DNA from 2 places in the Paenibacillus sp. MER 99-2 genome. Region 2 is predicted to be linked to the other one. Evidence: a T-box and tRNA genes for the amino acid it is inferred to sense, from the RefSeq annotation. Region 2 holds a T-box; the other holds one or more tRNA genes.
The links. A T-box is a leader RNA that pairs with one kind of tRNA and senses whether it is charged. The one in region 2 lies ahead of M3636_RS23560 (valine--tRNA ligase), so its partner is inferred to be a tRNA-Val.

Region 1: it encodes a tRNA-Val, which carries the amino acid that the T-box ahead of M3636_RS23560 (valine--tRNA ligase) is inferred to sense. The anticodon was not compared.

Annotation. Positions count from the first base shown of each region.
Region 1 covers NZ_JAMAUZ010000001.1:685,423-693,112, reverse strand. The annotation lists gene M3636_RS03140 (recombinase family protein) at 1-379, opposite strand, end outside; partial or broken gene M3636_RS29935 (IS4 family transposase) at 627-1,159, opposite strand; tRNA gene M3636_RS03135 (tRNA-Val) at 1,609-1,680, opposite strand; gene M3636_RS03130 (hypothetical protein) at 1,812-2,057, shown strand; gene M3636_RS03125 (GNAT family N-acetyltransferase) at 2,305-2,748, shown strand; gene M3636_RS03120 (DUF3892 domain-containing protein) at 2,861-3,097, shown strand; gene M3636_RS03115 (hypothetical protein) at 3,182-3,463, opposite strand; gene M3636_RS03110 (hypothetical protein) at 3,453-3,668, opposite strand; gene M3636_RS03105 (DUF3889 domain-containing protein) at 3,837-4,160, opposite strand; gene M3636_RS03100 (hypothetical protein) at 4,214-4,507, opposite strand; gene M3636_RS03095 (hypothetical protein) at 4,570-4,899, opposite strand; gene M3636_RS03090 (manganese catalase family protein) at 5,131-6,033, shown strand; gene M3636_RS03085 (hypothetical protein) at 6,162-6,476, opposite strand; gene M3636_RS03080 (ABC transporter ATP-binding protein) at 6,809-7,690, opposite strand, start outside.
Region 2 covers NZ_JAMAUZ010000007.1:220,381-228,070, reverse strand. The annotation lists gene murC (UDP-N-acetylmuramate--L-alanine ligase) at 1-905, opposite strand, end outside; gene M3636_RS23565 (bifunctional folylpolyglutamate synthase/dihydrofolate synthase) at 962-2,338, opposite strand; gene M3636_RS23560 (valine--tRNA ligase) at 2,418-5,084, opposite strand; T-box leader at 5,143-5,420, opposite strand; gene M3636_RS23555 (LysM peptidoglycan-binding domain-containing protein) at 5,814-7,343, opposite strand; gene M3636_RS23550 (RluA family pseudouridine synthase) at 7,489-7,690, opposite strand, start outside.

The DNA.
Region 1 (7,690 bases), on a different contig from region 2:
TCAGCCTATCTGTATGTGCTTCAATTTTTTGTTGTCCGTCTATTACAGACCACATTTCGATTCCTTTGTTTACAAACCACTCAAGTACAAATGGAGTCTCGTCATCTTTCCTGCCCAATCTATCAAACATGAACACTAGCAATACATCGAATAATCCATTTTCTGCATCCTCTTTAGCCTGCTGGATCACATCACGATTAGAAGCGGATACTTTGAAACCAGAGACTCCTCTTTCAGTATATTCTTTTACTAACTTCCAACCCTCCTGATTTTCAATCATTGCTCTACAAGATCTTTGTTGCATTAGTATATCATTTCCATCCAACTGTCCTTTTGTAGATACACGATACAAAGTTGCAACCCGCTTAATTTGTAGCATTTTTTCACCACCGTATCTTTTTTCTGTTATATAATTAGAACTCTCTATTGCTACTTTAGCAATTAAATAGCACTTATATTATAGCATTGAATCAATAAAATATAGAAGACCACCCACATATTTATTGCAGGCAGTCTTCTGATTAATACCATATTTATTTGTTGTTCTAAACTCAACTTCCTCAACTTGAAACAGGTAAATAAACTTTGATGTGATTGGGTAGAGCTGAGATCCAATACTGCAGTTAACTTTTGATCACGGCGGATATTTTTTTGCCACCTGTTTGGCAATCTCATTCATCATTTCTACCAGTTGTTGCAAAGCAACCAGCCAGTCCAATATTCCCACTTCATCGCAAAGCTAATAAAAGAGCCCACCGAGCGTTCGTTAATCGGTGCGTTGCCGAGGCTGCCAAGCCAGCAGAATATAGCAAAATGACAATCGTTGTATGCCTAACTAGTAAATTGCAGGAGAGGCCTTGAAACTCTTTTTGCAGGCGTAACAAGGATTGGGCGCATTTGAAAAAGACTTCGATATCCCATCAAAGCGCATAGGTTTGAATAATTTCGGGTGCCATCGAGATGAGATCCGTTGATAGAACCGTCAGTCATTTTTCTTGAAACGATGGTGAATAAAAACGACCACAACCGGAATTCCAGTATCAAGTTCCGTCTGATCTGACGCAATACATGACTATGCTTCCCCTTTGAGATGCATCCGTTTGCCTTGAACCAAGCACCCCTTGTTGTCGTTTTTAACCATACTGATGACAGATCGACCATACGTCTGATGAGTGGCGCATTTCATAAACACAGAAGTTCGTGTAGCGGAGGTTAATGTTTCGACTGGCTGAACCGTGTCACTGTTGAGCGAAGTTAAAGAACGCCGCCAGGCGAAAGTTTTTCTGATGAAAGAGCAGGACAAAAACAAGGTGGGAGTTAAGCCAGGAAAGACTTTTGATTTTTCATGGAAGAGGCACCACTTTCTGTGGTCTAGTGGACTTCGACAATCTCATTTTACTAAATGAGGAGGTATTTTTCTATTTTGGTAGGATGACTATTCAAATAGGGTTCAACTTAAAAATTGGCTAGGGTTAAACTTGATTTCACCCAATTAAATTGCGAGTATTGTATTCGTCCCCTTTGATTGGATGGGGTTATTAAGGTTATTTCACAATGAGATTAAATCAAAAAACAGCCACAATAGGCTGTCAATTAATTTTCAATTTATAGGACGAGTGGGGATCGAACCCACGACCCTTACCCTGTCAAGATAATGCTCTCCCGCTGAGCTATCGCCCTTTATTAATTAAATTATACGTGTTTATCATACCAAGTAACCGCGTACATTGTCAATTGTTTTGTGGTTAGATTATACCCGAAATGGAGAACAATAAAGGAATGATTCCCATTTGAATAAAGAGGTGATTTTCATGAAACACATTCGATTACGCACAGTACGTTATGTGACTACCAAACTAGTCGCTCTGCTCGGTGCCTTTCTAATGATCATTATTGCTTCTGGGTGCAGTTTGGAACGGGATGAGCATACTGTACAATTTCAACAGTTACAGAGCCCAGGTGGGGCTGAAGCACTCCCGGTCTGGCTTGATGTATATTCCAAATCGATTATTAAGGATGTGTATTCTCCACAGGGAAATAGTGAGGTTCTACCTTAAGCTTTACCTTAATCGCGTTGCACACGACTACTCATCTTCGTCCCACTTCTTAGAATATGCCTTCTTGGTGACGTAATATAACAAAACAAACATGCCGGCAGATAACAAGAGTGTTATGGTCATAACTCCTGCCATACCCATCATCACCACCCCTTTCCATTATGTTCCACTTTAACTATACAGGAATTGCATTTTTTTGTATAATGCATTCTTACACGTCGCGAAAGAGCAGAAAGAAGGAATGGAATTGGCAGCGGAAATTAGTTATGTAACAACAGAATCACAGCTCCAAGAAGCTCTAGAGATTCGTAAACAGGTTTTTGTAATCGAACAACAGGTGCCAGCCGATCTGGAAGTTGACCATTATGATGTTATTAGTCCAGATGCACACCATGTGTTATTGTATACGGACGGACAAGCGGTAGCAACGGGACGTTTGATCTATTACAGCAAGGATAGTGCCAAAATGCAACGTATCGCTGTACTTCAATCCCACCGTTCTTTTGGCTATGGACGCGTGCTTTTGTTAGCGATGGAAGAACAGGCACGAGAATTAGGCTTAACGTATTCTGTACTGGATGCACAATGTCAGGCTCAGAAATTCTATGAGAAGTTAGGGTATGAAGTTATTTCAGAAGAACCTTTTTATGATGCAGGGATTCTGCATGTTCGCATGAGAAAAGCGCTATAATCAATACTTACGACTTAACATCGTTCTCTACAGATGCATACTTTCTACTGTTCCGGACAGGATAAGGTTGTAACCAGAATCCTACTTGTTCAGATAAGGAGAGTGTGACAACATGGATCAAACAACTCGTGAAAGCTTCACCGCCGTGCAGAAGAATGGAGATGGAGATCTAACCGCCTTTCAAACTTCAACAGGTCGGGTGTTGGATTATCAACAGGCTCTGGCAGAAGTACAAGCTGGTGCGATTGCTGGAGTGAATGTGTTCAAGGGCAAGGATGGGGAGATGTATATCCGTGGTGACGCCGATGGCGATCCAACGAATAATCTCGATCAACTGCCAAGTTTCTAAGTTGAGAGCATCTATCTGATATATAAACGCTAATCCGTCTTAACGGGTTGGCGTTTTTTGATTATTGCCCCCCTTTTGCCTACTTTAATATTCCGTAAAATATTTCAAGGCATCCGCTTTAGGTTTGGGCGTATGAATCGGTGTAGACACCTGTTCCCATGCCTGCAATATCCGAATGCCTTCGAGTGTAGACTTGTTCTCCCAGTAAATATATTGTCTGCGTTCAAGCTCTTGCAGGGACTCTTGAATGAGCGCTTTACTTCTCCCTGTCTTGCTCTCCAGCTCATCCATACGAGGCATACGACGGCGCTGTCCCGCATAATTCACTATAATTCGTAAAACTTTACGATCAAAATCATTTAGCATAGTCCAGCTTCCCTTCCTTATGAAGTACTGGTCGCCATGCTAGAATCCCTTGTTCAAGAAATGTTCGGGGCGCCCCATCTTTACCTGCGGATGCTTTAATCAAGCCACCCCGTACACTATTAATTCGAATCTGTCGCTGTGTAATGTGCCCTGCACGATCCATGTATACAAGCTCAACCATCTGACCGATATATTTACCTAACATTAACGACCCCTCCTAAATAAGAACGTATGTTTGTTAATTATTATATGCGAACATAAGTTCTTTATTCAACAACTAAAAAAAGGATTTAAGTAAAAATAAAACCAGACCTCCCTTGGATCAGGGCAGCCTGGTTTCTATGGAGCGTTCTCCGATAAACATTCTTTACGCTCAATGTCGATCTGATTCTGTAAATTGTACGTTTTTCAATTGCTGGGTTGAAGGATTAAAATCAACATTGACATACACCGCGAATTCTTTACCGTCTTTGGCTCGTACCCATAACTTGAATTGCTCCCTAGATTGATTAGCTGTAAGAGAGGTACGACCAATATGTTTATAATCCACAATATCGACATTATACTTGGTCTGGGTTTCCTTGACCGCAATAATCCCCCACTTCGCATAATCCGGGATCGTCGTTTCAGTACCTGTTGCAAAAACTCCCGTAAAACTGAGAAGCACCGACATGAAGGTTACGATGAGCATTTTCATTTTACTCACTCCTTGGGATTGTTTCCCGTTATCCTGCCCTGCCGGAGCTTCGTTTACACTAAAGAGGTTAAGATAAAAGTGACTGGGTGCCGAAACCAGAGAAGCATACTGATAATGATTTCATACCGAGTCGTTGAAGGATCGAAGCTCATTCCCCAATCGCCAGACCACAAATTTGCTTTAGGTAACTCGTCCTTCGTCTGTTCAAGACCATACTTTTCGGCTATGGCATCCCTCGTTTGCTGATCAAGCTTAACTTCACTCGTCACACTTGCCTCAGCGTTTCCTAACCCCACATTTACGAATAAAAGAATCATCCAACCTACGATTATCCAACTTTTACGCACTCACCATTTCTCCTTTTATCCTGAAAACAACTGAATGTCTGTTCTTTATTGATCCTTTTTCTTTATTGATCTTTGTTCTTTACATCCATGACAACTTGAAAGCCCTTCGCTTTACCACTGAGGTATCCCTGTTCATAAAAATCAATTCCATCAGGAGTTATTGTAATTGCCACCATTTCATCATCATTTTCTACAGAATTGGCTGCGATATATTTTCGCTCTAATAAATATGTTATGGATCTATGTTTTTCTATGTGTTCCGTTTGGTAAAATGCGCTTTTGGGAACAACGACAGCTTCAGTTTTCGTAAACCATACAGAATAAATTTCTGCCAAAATATCGTACCTTTCTTGTATCCTCTCTTTTATCGCTATTTCCAGTTCATCAAACATTTTTAATATCTCCTTTATAAAAGGTGTATTCCACTTAGACTTATATCGAATTGTACATAAATTTCACCACATTGGAAATAACAAGACTAAACTCAATTACACTACGTGGTTCATCCTTCATTAGAACCATTTATGTATAAAATTGTTTAATTGAATCAATGTAAGTGTAATAGGCAAGTGACAGAACGACTTCACTGATCTAGCACCTATTCTAGAGGAGGTTACATTTGAATGTTCAAACGCATGGATGAAATCGCAATTGAAATTCCTGATGTCGAGAAGCCGGATCCGAACGCAGCCGCAGCGATACAAGAATTGTTGGGTGGTAAATTCGGAGAAATGTCAACATTGAACAACTACCTCTATCAGTCCTTTAATTTCCGCTCCAAAGAGAAGTTGAAGCCGTTCTATGACCTGGTGATGAGTATTACTGCGGAAGAACTAGGCCATGTTGAGCTCGTGTCACACGGCATTAACAAATGTCTTAGAGGCTCAACGGAGTACAAAGAGCCTGATGACACACCGCTAGGTTCAGTGAAGGATGCCCGCCTCTCGTATCACTTCCTGGCAGGGGCACAAGGGGCGATGCCTTTCGATTCGATGGGGAATCCATGGACGGGCGCTAACGTCTTCAACAGCGGCAATCTCGTCGAGGATTTACTGCACAACTTCTTCCTGGAATGTGGTGCACGTACCCATAAAATGAAAGTGTATGAAATGACCGATCACCCTGCGGCACGAGAAGTTGTTGGTTTCCTGCTCGTTCGGGGCGGCGTACATGTTGTCGCTTATGCTAAAGCATTGGAGATCGCAACCGGCGTCAATGTAACAAAGCTGGTTCCGATTCCTTCTTTGAACAATAAAGCCTTTAATGAGACTCGAAAATATGAAGATAAAGGCGTACACACCAAGCTGTATACGTGGAGCGATAACGATTTTAATGCCATCAATCAGATTTGGAAAGGAACTCACCCTGAAGATGGGCTGCCTTTAGAAGTTATTCAAGGTGCTCCTGAAGGTGTTCCTATTCCTGAAGCTCCTCCGGTGGAGGAAGAGTTTGCTCCAGGCATTTCACAAGAGGACTTCAAGGAAATTGCACGCCGCCTCAAAATGGCCGGCAATATTACAGATTAAGCCGGTTTCTTATGAAATGTAGTTTATTCCATACAACGGATAAAGCATAAAGTAATACCCTCAGCTCCTGCTCATTGCATGGAAATGAGGGCTTTTTTGCTTTTGTATTTCACTTGTAATCTATCCGATTATTTATTTCTTGCCTGCTTATACATGTATCTTCCCCAGATTACCAACGTGACACATAACAAAATGGTACAGTAGCCCCACACAAACAGCATCGCAAGCCCCAATCCAATATTTGCATCCAGACGTTCATCGAACATCTCCGTATACAGTGAAAATCCAAGGGGCACTGCTCCCACAACAAACAGTCCAATCAGCCCAGCACCCCAGCGTTTTAACTCCCAGCCACTTCCGCCGCTGGAGAGCTTGCGAATACCTTGGATCAAAAGTATTAGAATGATAATAAATCCAGCACAGGTTATCAGAATTTTCAGCATTTTCGTTACCTCCTTCTATAGAATCAGGACTCATAATAATATTTCATTTCACTATTTTGGATATATTCATGAACGACCTTAATCACATATGACATATGGCTGATATATAAAATTACCCATTTCGCATGCACATACCACAATCCTTCTCTATACCAATCAATGAGTCCCTTCGCCATCAACCTCCCCTTCTCACTCATTTGTATACGTATCATCTAACCATACGCTATTCTCATTTCATTCATAACAAAAAAGCCACCACCTCGACTCCTTCCAAGCCGCGGCGATGGCACATATAGAACTTCCTCTGAACAATTCTAGAACTATGTCACAAGTTATGCCCCAAACTGCGCGTAATGCAGACGACTATACACGCCTCCTGCGGCCAGTAATTCATCATGACGTCCTTCTTCGGTAATACCCTGCTCAGCCACAACGATAATGCGGTCAGCATTCTTAATTGTAGCCAGTCGGTGAGCGATGACAAGCGTTGTCCGACCTTCAGACAATTCAGCAAGAGACTGCTGGATCGCTGCTTCTGTTTCGGTATCTAGTGCAGATGTCGCTTCGTCCAGAATCAGAATAGGTGGGTTCTTCAGGAACATTCGTGCAATGGACAAACGCTGCTTCTGTCCTCCTGATAACTTCACGCCACGCTCACCAATTAACGTATCCAGACCTTCAGGCATGGACAAAATCAAGCTTTCCATCTGGGCGCGACGAGCCGCCATCCAGATCTCTTCTTCACTCGCATCCAATTTCCCATATGCGATATTCTCACGAATCGTGCCATCAAACAGGAATACATCTTGTTGAACGATACCGATCTGGCCACGCAATGAATCCAGTGTCATATTCCGGATCTCCTGTCCGTCGATCAAGATGCGTCCTTCCAACACATCATAGAAACGAGGAAGTAGACTACATAGCGTTGTTTTACCCGCTCCTGACGGCCCCACAAGCGCTACCGTTTCACCAGCTCGAATACTGAGATTAACGTTTCTGAGTACAGGCTCCTGATCCGGCTCATCGGAATAACCGAAGGTCACTTGCTCGTAGCGGATATCTCCACGTAGCTGTGACACTTTCACTGCGCCAGGACGATCTTCTACATCAGGCTCCATATCAAGCAGATCTGTATACCGTTTGAAGCCTGCCATGCCTTTTGGATAGGTCTCAATGACGGAATTAATCTTCTGAATTGGTGTTAGGAATAC
Region 2 (7,690 bases):
TCACCCAGCACCTGGAATCTGCGTTTGGCTCCATGAAACTGAATAATCGCAGCCGTAATTTGCTCGAATGGAATACCTGCTTCCAGACAAGTAATGACAGTAGCCATCGCATTATAAACGTTATGTTTACCCGGTACAGACAGTTCGACGGTTCCCATCGCAGCACCCTGGTGATTCATCGTGAATGAAATGCGGCGATCGCCCAGTACAATATCTGTTGCTGTATAATCCGCAGCATGATCGATACCATACGTGGTCACACGTGACTTCAATGCCGGAAGAATGGCTTGCACATTCTCATCGTCAGCACATACAATCGCCGTGCCTTCTGGACGAATCTGACTTAGAAACTGTACATACGCTTTTTTGAGTTCCTCAAAGTCGCTGTTGTAGTTTTCCAAATGGTCAGCTTCAATGTTCGTCACAATACCGAGCCAAGGATGATATTGCAAAAATGAACCATCACTCTCGTCGGCTTCAGCAACGACCCAGTCGCCTTGACCAGCCTTCGCATTGGTGCCCACATTCATGATCTCCCCACCGATAATATACGTTGGGTCTGTATCGCATTTTTCCATAACAAGGGCAATCATGGACGAGGTTGTTGTTTTACCGTGCGCCCCAGCAACAGCTACTCCCTTACGCTCGTTCAACAAACGCGCAAGCATCTGAGCTCTGTGCAAAATTGGGATATTGAGCTGCTCTGCCGCAACCCGTTCCACATTGTCCGCCGGAGCTGCCGTTGAATAAACAACCAAGTCTGCTCCGTTGACGTGCTCTGCCGTATGTCCGATATATATTTTCGCTCCTTTGGCTGCCAACTTCTCGGTCAACTCCTGTGAAGCGACATCCGATCCGGTAACGGTGTATCCCATCTCAAGCATAACTCTGGCGATGGCACTCATACCATATCCGCCAATTCCTATAAAATGAACGTGTTCCGATGTATTTAACAAAACTTTCACCAACCTTTTTCAGAATCGGTTTGATGCAAAAGGGATGCTCGCACATCTGCAATTAAATACAGTGTACCAGACACTACCCCCAGATCCTCCGCTTCCGTCCGTGACTTTAATAAATCAAGTGCCTTCGCCCATTCAGGCTCGACGATGATTTCCAGCTCCGGCTTCGCAATGGCAGGACGTACCCGTTCGACGATCTGCAGCAGATCGGCTGCATCCATTTTGCGGCGGAAGTCTGGTTCAGTCAGGATCAGCGTATCCACTAGTGGCAGTATATGCTGCAAATACGCTTCGTGATGCTTATTCGCCAGCATACCCATCATCAAATTTAACTTGTTGTGGGGATATACGTCGATAATGCTCTTGGCTAGTGATTCGGCACCTTCAGGATTATGTGCTCCGTCCAGAACAATTCGAGGTTCATCGATGACTTTCTCGAACCGTCCTGCCCAGAAGGCATGCTCCATTCCAAGTAGAATATCTTCTTCATCCAACATAAATGCCATGTACTGGCGTAGCAATTCAAGTACCATAAGCGCACCCGCTGCATTGTCACATTGATGGACACCTTGCATACAGATACGTACGTCAAGCTCACGGAAAGGTCCTGTAAAATGGAAAGATTGACCCTTCACGTCGCTATCCAGCCTATGATAAGTAAACTGTCTACCAGCCAAGTACATGGTTGATCGGAGTCGCTCTGCCGTCTCTTCAATAACCCTCACTGCTTCAGGTTGAGTTGCAAGAGTAACGACCGGCACACCCGGTTTAATGATCCCCGCCTTCTCGCTTGCAATCAATTCAATGGTATCGCCGAGTACATCCGTATGATCCATACCAATGTTAGTGATAATCGATACGACAGGTGTAACAATGTTCGTTACGTCCATCCTTCCCCCCAGCCCGGTTTCCCATACCACAACATCGGGGTAACACTCTTCAGCGTAATAAAGGAGGGCAAGTGCCGTCGACACCTCAAACATCGTAGGTGAACCAAGCTCGGTAGCTGCCATATCATGTACCAAAGGATGTAATCGATTAGACAATTTCAACAACGTCTCTTCAGGAATATCTTCCCCGTTATACTGGAAACGGTTCGTAAACTTCGTAATATACGGAGATGTAAATGTGCCAACATCATATCCCGCCTGAAGAAGAACTGACGTCAAAAAAGCGCAAGTCGAACCTTTGCCGTTCGTTCCCGCGACATGAATAAATTTAAGACGTTGATGTGGATTACCGAGCCGGGACATCAGTTCTATGATTCGTTCCAGTCCCGGTCTGATCCCAAAAGGAATAAGGCCATTAATCCAGTCCACAGCCTCATTATACGTTCGTAAAGGCGTATTCACACCTGTCTCATTAAGTTCAGTCATCTGCTTCACCTTCGGTCATGAGTTTGATTGAAAAAAGCGGCCGGATGGCGTCATTCATCTCCACCCGACCCAGTTATTCTTAACCTTTCAGTTCCTTGATCCGGGCAATGACTTTATCCCGTTTATCCGAATAATCCGCTTGTTTGGCACGTTCTTCTTCAATAACTTTGGCCGGAGCCTTAGCAACAAAGCCTTCGTTTGCCAGCTTTTTCTCTACACGGAGTACTTCGCCTTCAAGGTTCTGCAACTCTTTCTCCAGGCGAGCCACTTCCTGCTCAATATCAATAAGTCCTGCCAGTGGCAAATACAGCTCAGCCCCTGTAATGACAGCAGTCATTGCTTTATCGGGTGAATTGAGATCAAGTCCGCTGTCGAACTCAGACGTATTACAGAATCGTTGGATGTAATGGCTATTGCGCTCAATGATGCTATACGCCTCTGGGCTGTTCGCTTTCACCATCAACTCAATCTTCTTACTCATTGGCACGTTCACTTCAGCGCGAATGTTACGAACGGCACGGATTGTGTCCATCAACAGATTCATCTCTGCAACGGCTTCCGGGTTCTCCAATGCTGGATCATATACCGGCCAAGCAGCCAGTGTAATGGTCTCGCCTTCATGCGGTAGATGCTGCCAAATTTCCTCGGAGATATATGGCATAAACGGATGAATCAAGCGCATGGTCTGGTCGAGCACATAAGCCAGTACGGACTGTGTCTTTTTCTTCGCCACAGGATCTTCGCCGTAGAATGACAGTTTGGCAAACTCAATATACCAGTCACAGAGATCATCCCAGATGAAGTTATACAGCAAACGGCCTGTTTCCCCAAATTCGTATGCTTCGATTAGACGCGTAATATCTCGGGAAGTTTCGTTCAGACGGTGCAAAATCCAATAGTCTGCTGTTCCAAGCTCTCCAGAGATGTCGCGATCTTCGAACGTGAAGCCTTCCAGATTCATCAGAGCGAAACGAGAAGCGTTCCAGATTTTGTTCGCAAAGTTACGCGCCTGCTCTACACGTTCCCAGCGGAAACGTAAATCCTGACCCGGTGTGCTGCTCGTTGAGATCATGTAACGCATCGCATCCGCGCCATATTTCTCGATAACATCAAGCGGATCTACACCGTTGCCCAGTGATTTGGACATTTTGCGTCCATCTGCATCACGAACAAGACCGTGCATCAGAACATCCTTAAACGGAATTTCATCCGTGAATTCCAATGCCGTAAAGATCATACGTGATACCCAGAAGTAGATAATGTCATACCCCGTTACAAGTACACTTGTTGGGTAATAACGTTGCAGATCTTCTGTGTCTTCCGGCCATCCGAGTGTGGAGAACGGCCATAGGGCAGAACTGAACCATGTATCCAATACATCCTCATCTTGTCTAAGTTTACGTCCCGCGTTTTCAGGCAAGATTGTTGGATCTTCTGCGGATACGATGATTTCACCTGTCTCTTCGTCATACCATGCAGGGATACGATGTCCCCACCACAACTGACGGGAAATACACCAATCGCGAACATTTTCGATCCAGTTCAGATATGTTTTCTCAAAGCGGTCTGGGACGAAGTTTACGCCATCTCCACCTTTTTGCTTCTGAATAGCTCTTTCTGCAAGAGGTTTCATCTCTACGAACCATTGTGTGGACAAATATGGCTCAACTACAGCTCCAGTCCGTTCACTATGTCCAACTTGGTGTGTATGATCCTCAATGTTAATCAGTACACCGAGTTCCTTCAGATCGGCTACGATCTGCTTACGGCAGTCACTGCGATCAAGTCCTTGATATTTGCCAGCCTCTTCATTCATCGTACCGGTCTCATCCATCACCGTGATCTGAGGCAGATTATGACGCTGACCTACTTCAAAGTCATTCGGATCATGTGCAGGCGTAATTTTAACCGCGCCACTTCCGAACTCTTTATCCACATAATCATCGGCAACAATCGGAATTTCGCGTCCGATAATAGGCAACACGAGCATTTTGCCAACCATATCTGCATAGCGCTCATCCTTCGGATGGACAGCAACCGCTGTATCGCCAAGCATCGTTTCAGGACGTGTTGTTGCTACAGTAACGTAACCACTTCCGTCTTTGAGTGGATAACGCAGATGATACAAGTGACCCTGTACTTCTTTGTATTCAACTTCAATATCGGACAAGGCCGTCCGGTTTACTGGATCCCAGTTAATAATACGTTTGCCTCTGTATATGAGACCTTTCTCATACAATTGAACAAAGACTTTACGTACAGCTTGAGACAACCCTTCATCCAGCGTAAAACGCTCACGGGAATAATCGAGAGAAAGCCCCATTTTACCCCATTGCTGACGAATGGTTGTGGCATACTGATCTTTCCAGTCCCATACTTTATCCAAAAACTTCTCGCGTCCAAGGTCATAACGAGTTAGACCTTCTTCACGTAGTTTCTGCTCAACCTTGGTTTGTGTAGCGATACCGGCATGGTCTGAACCTGGCAACCATAGCGCATCATAACCTTGCATCCGTTTCGTACGAATCAGAATATCCTGTAGTGTAAAATCAAGTGCGTGCCCAATATGCAGCATTCCTGTTACGTTAGGTGGCGGGATTACAATTGTGAAAGGCTCAGCGTCCTTACGTTGTCCTGCCTTGAAATATCCACGCTCCGTCCAAAAGGAGTACCATTTCTGCTCGGCAGCTTTTGGATCATAGGTTGTTGGCATTTCAGGTGTAGCTGAATTTTTTTGTTCAGACATGTGTCATTCCTCCGTTACTTAATCATCATCGCCAAAAAACAAAAAAACCTTTCATCCATCAAAGGACGAAAGGTTAGCTTTCGCGGTACCACCTTTGTTTCACGCAGACCAATAGATACAGATCTCCCTTACGGGTACACGTGACACTTCAAGCAGATAACGGCTGCTACCGGCCTATCCTACCTCACAATGAAATCATCCATCAGATCATTTCGTGAATTCAAATAGGCAACTCCCGGGCGACTTCGAACAGTTGGTTCCTGCGGAATTTCTCAGCGATACAATCCCACTCTCTGAAAGGTCATCCTGTCTACTACTCCCGATCCAAGTTATTCTTCAAAAAAACCTAAACACATCATACCCTGACCATGCGCGATAGTCAACCTGGCAACAGCGGAATAAGGCAAGCACGCTCACACTTAGCACTTAAGACGTCATCAAGAAAGTCTGCTTGAGATTATAAACGATGAATACACAGCACACCAGGTGACATAACCGACGTCCAATATAGGAGTTCAGCTATAATACGAAGGGATTAGGAGAATTGTTCCACTGCCACCTGGGAGCCTTACATGGCTCACATTCTTAACTTCGTTAGTTCGTTTCTAGATTTGCAGCATATCCTTACGAACAACCAGACCGTTGGAGCATACGGTTTCGTTTTTAAAAAAAGCAGCAAAAACCCGCCATCCCTGGGGATAACGGGTTAAGTTAACTTACTAGTTTCAATTACGGTATATATAAGATCTGTCCTTCTTCAACAACCTGTTCAGATAAACGATTGTAGAGCTGAAGCTCCCGTGTGCTTAACTGATACCGATCCGCAATCGTATCCAGTGTCTCTTCTCGCTGAACAATGCATAATTTCACTTTACGGAATGGAGTCTGTTCCACGATCGTACCAAGGAATAGATTTTTCCATTGTCCATCGTCAGACGAGTAAGCCTCGACGGGTACTGTATCTGTGGCTGCTTCATCTTCTCGATCTGTATCTGCCTCACGTACAGCTCTGCCAGAGGATAACAAGGAGGAGATGCCCACCCCATTTTCCTCTCTTAGAGAAGATTCCTTTTTGCTACCAAAAGCCACTTTAAGCTCCGGCTTGTCTTCCGTCTCAGCTACAGGTTCAGGGATCACTGCACTTGCTTCAGCGAACCCTTCCTCATCCGAAGCCTCCTGCAAAGGTCGGTCTGCTCCTGCCGTTTCTAATTCAGAAGGGGCAAACACTTCCTGCCAATTCTCCTGAGCCTCGGCAACTTGGGTATTATCCTGTTCAGGAGCCGATCGAGCAGATTCAAAATGCCACACATTAGGTGTCTCTTCTTGCACTGTCGGCTGATCTAATCCAGCATTCGTATGTAAGGTCTCCACAGAAGGCTCGGACCAAACAGACGATGGTTCTTCAGCCAGCGGCACTAAGGGTTCTGACTCAGGATAAGAGGCTAGACGATCCGCAGTTTCAGCCATAAAGGAAGATACCGGTGATGGTGTATCAGCGACATCATTCTGAGCCGGTTCCTCTCCTTGAAAAATGAAGGAAGTATACGCCTCGTCCACAGCATTTGGTCTGTATGCTTCTTCCTCGGCTTCCGGTTGCTCCGCATAGGTAGGTTCCGTGAATGACTGGGATACAAGCTCTGGGTGCTCTGCGTCTTCGCCGCGAATAGACTCATCCGTCGCTTGCTGTGAATTATCCTCGAACTGACCGGCCAACGCGGCATTGCCTGACTCGATCAATCCTTCCTCTTCACTACGTTGCAGCAGGTATTCTTGTGCGAAGGTATTCAGATTATTTTCCTGTTCTAACTCTGACTCTGTGGAACGCTGACCCTGCTGTGGGTCTGGTGAATGTACAACCGTAAACTCATCAGCTGTCCACACTTGTGGTTCTTCCACCGGGAAACCCTCAATACCTCGAAGGGATAGAACTCCAGTAATGTTCAGACTGCGATTCGTTAACAAGTCGACATCAAAATTTTCGATTTCGATAGAAATGTCCTCAATGGATCTTACTCGATTCAAGGGTACCGTGATTTCAACAGGAATAAAATGTTTCAGTTCCTCTGCCACTGTATCCTCACCGCGGTACGTACCTGTGAGTAGAAGATGGCCTCGCAGTGTGGCATGATCATCCTGACCGATGACTTGAATACGCGGGTATAACTCAATTTCCTCTAACTCTTCAATTGCAGGGACTCCCTCAGACAAATGAACGCGCTCATAAATATCGAACCGTAAACCATAGGGTTGATTCAACAAAGGTGGCGTCCTCCTTTCGGCATATGTTCACCATGATCCTTCTCATGGGACTGATCCATGGTCTAAATCCTTCGTTACCCAATCTATATGCCATGGATGAGATGAGCATGCCACCTTTGTTCAAACCTTCTGTATTTATTAACTATTACTTTTCACGATCAATCAGTTGTTTAAAATCCTCGGGCCAAGGATCTGTAACCTCAATTGTTGCTCCGGTAAGAGGGTGCTTGAACACCAATAGCTCTCCATGGAGAGCTTGACGTCCAATGCGATCCGGATTCCCTCCATACAGTTCATCTCCAATTAGAGCATGTCCCGCATAACTCAGATGAACCCGGATCTGATGT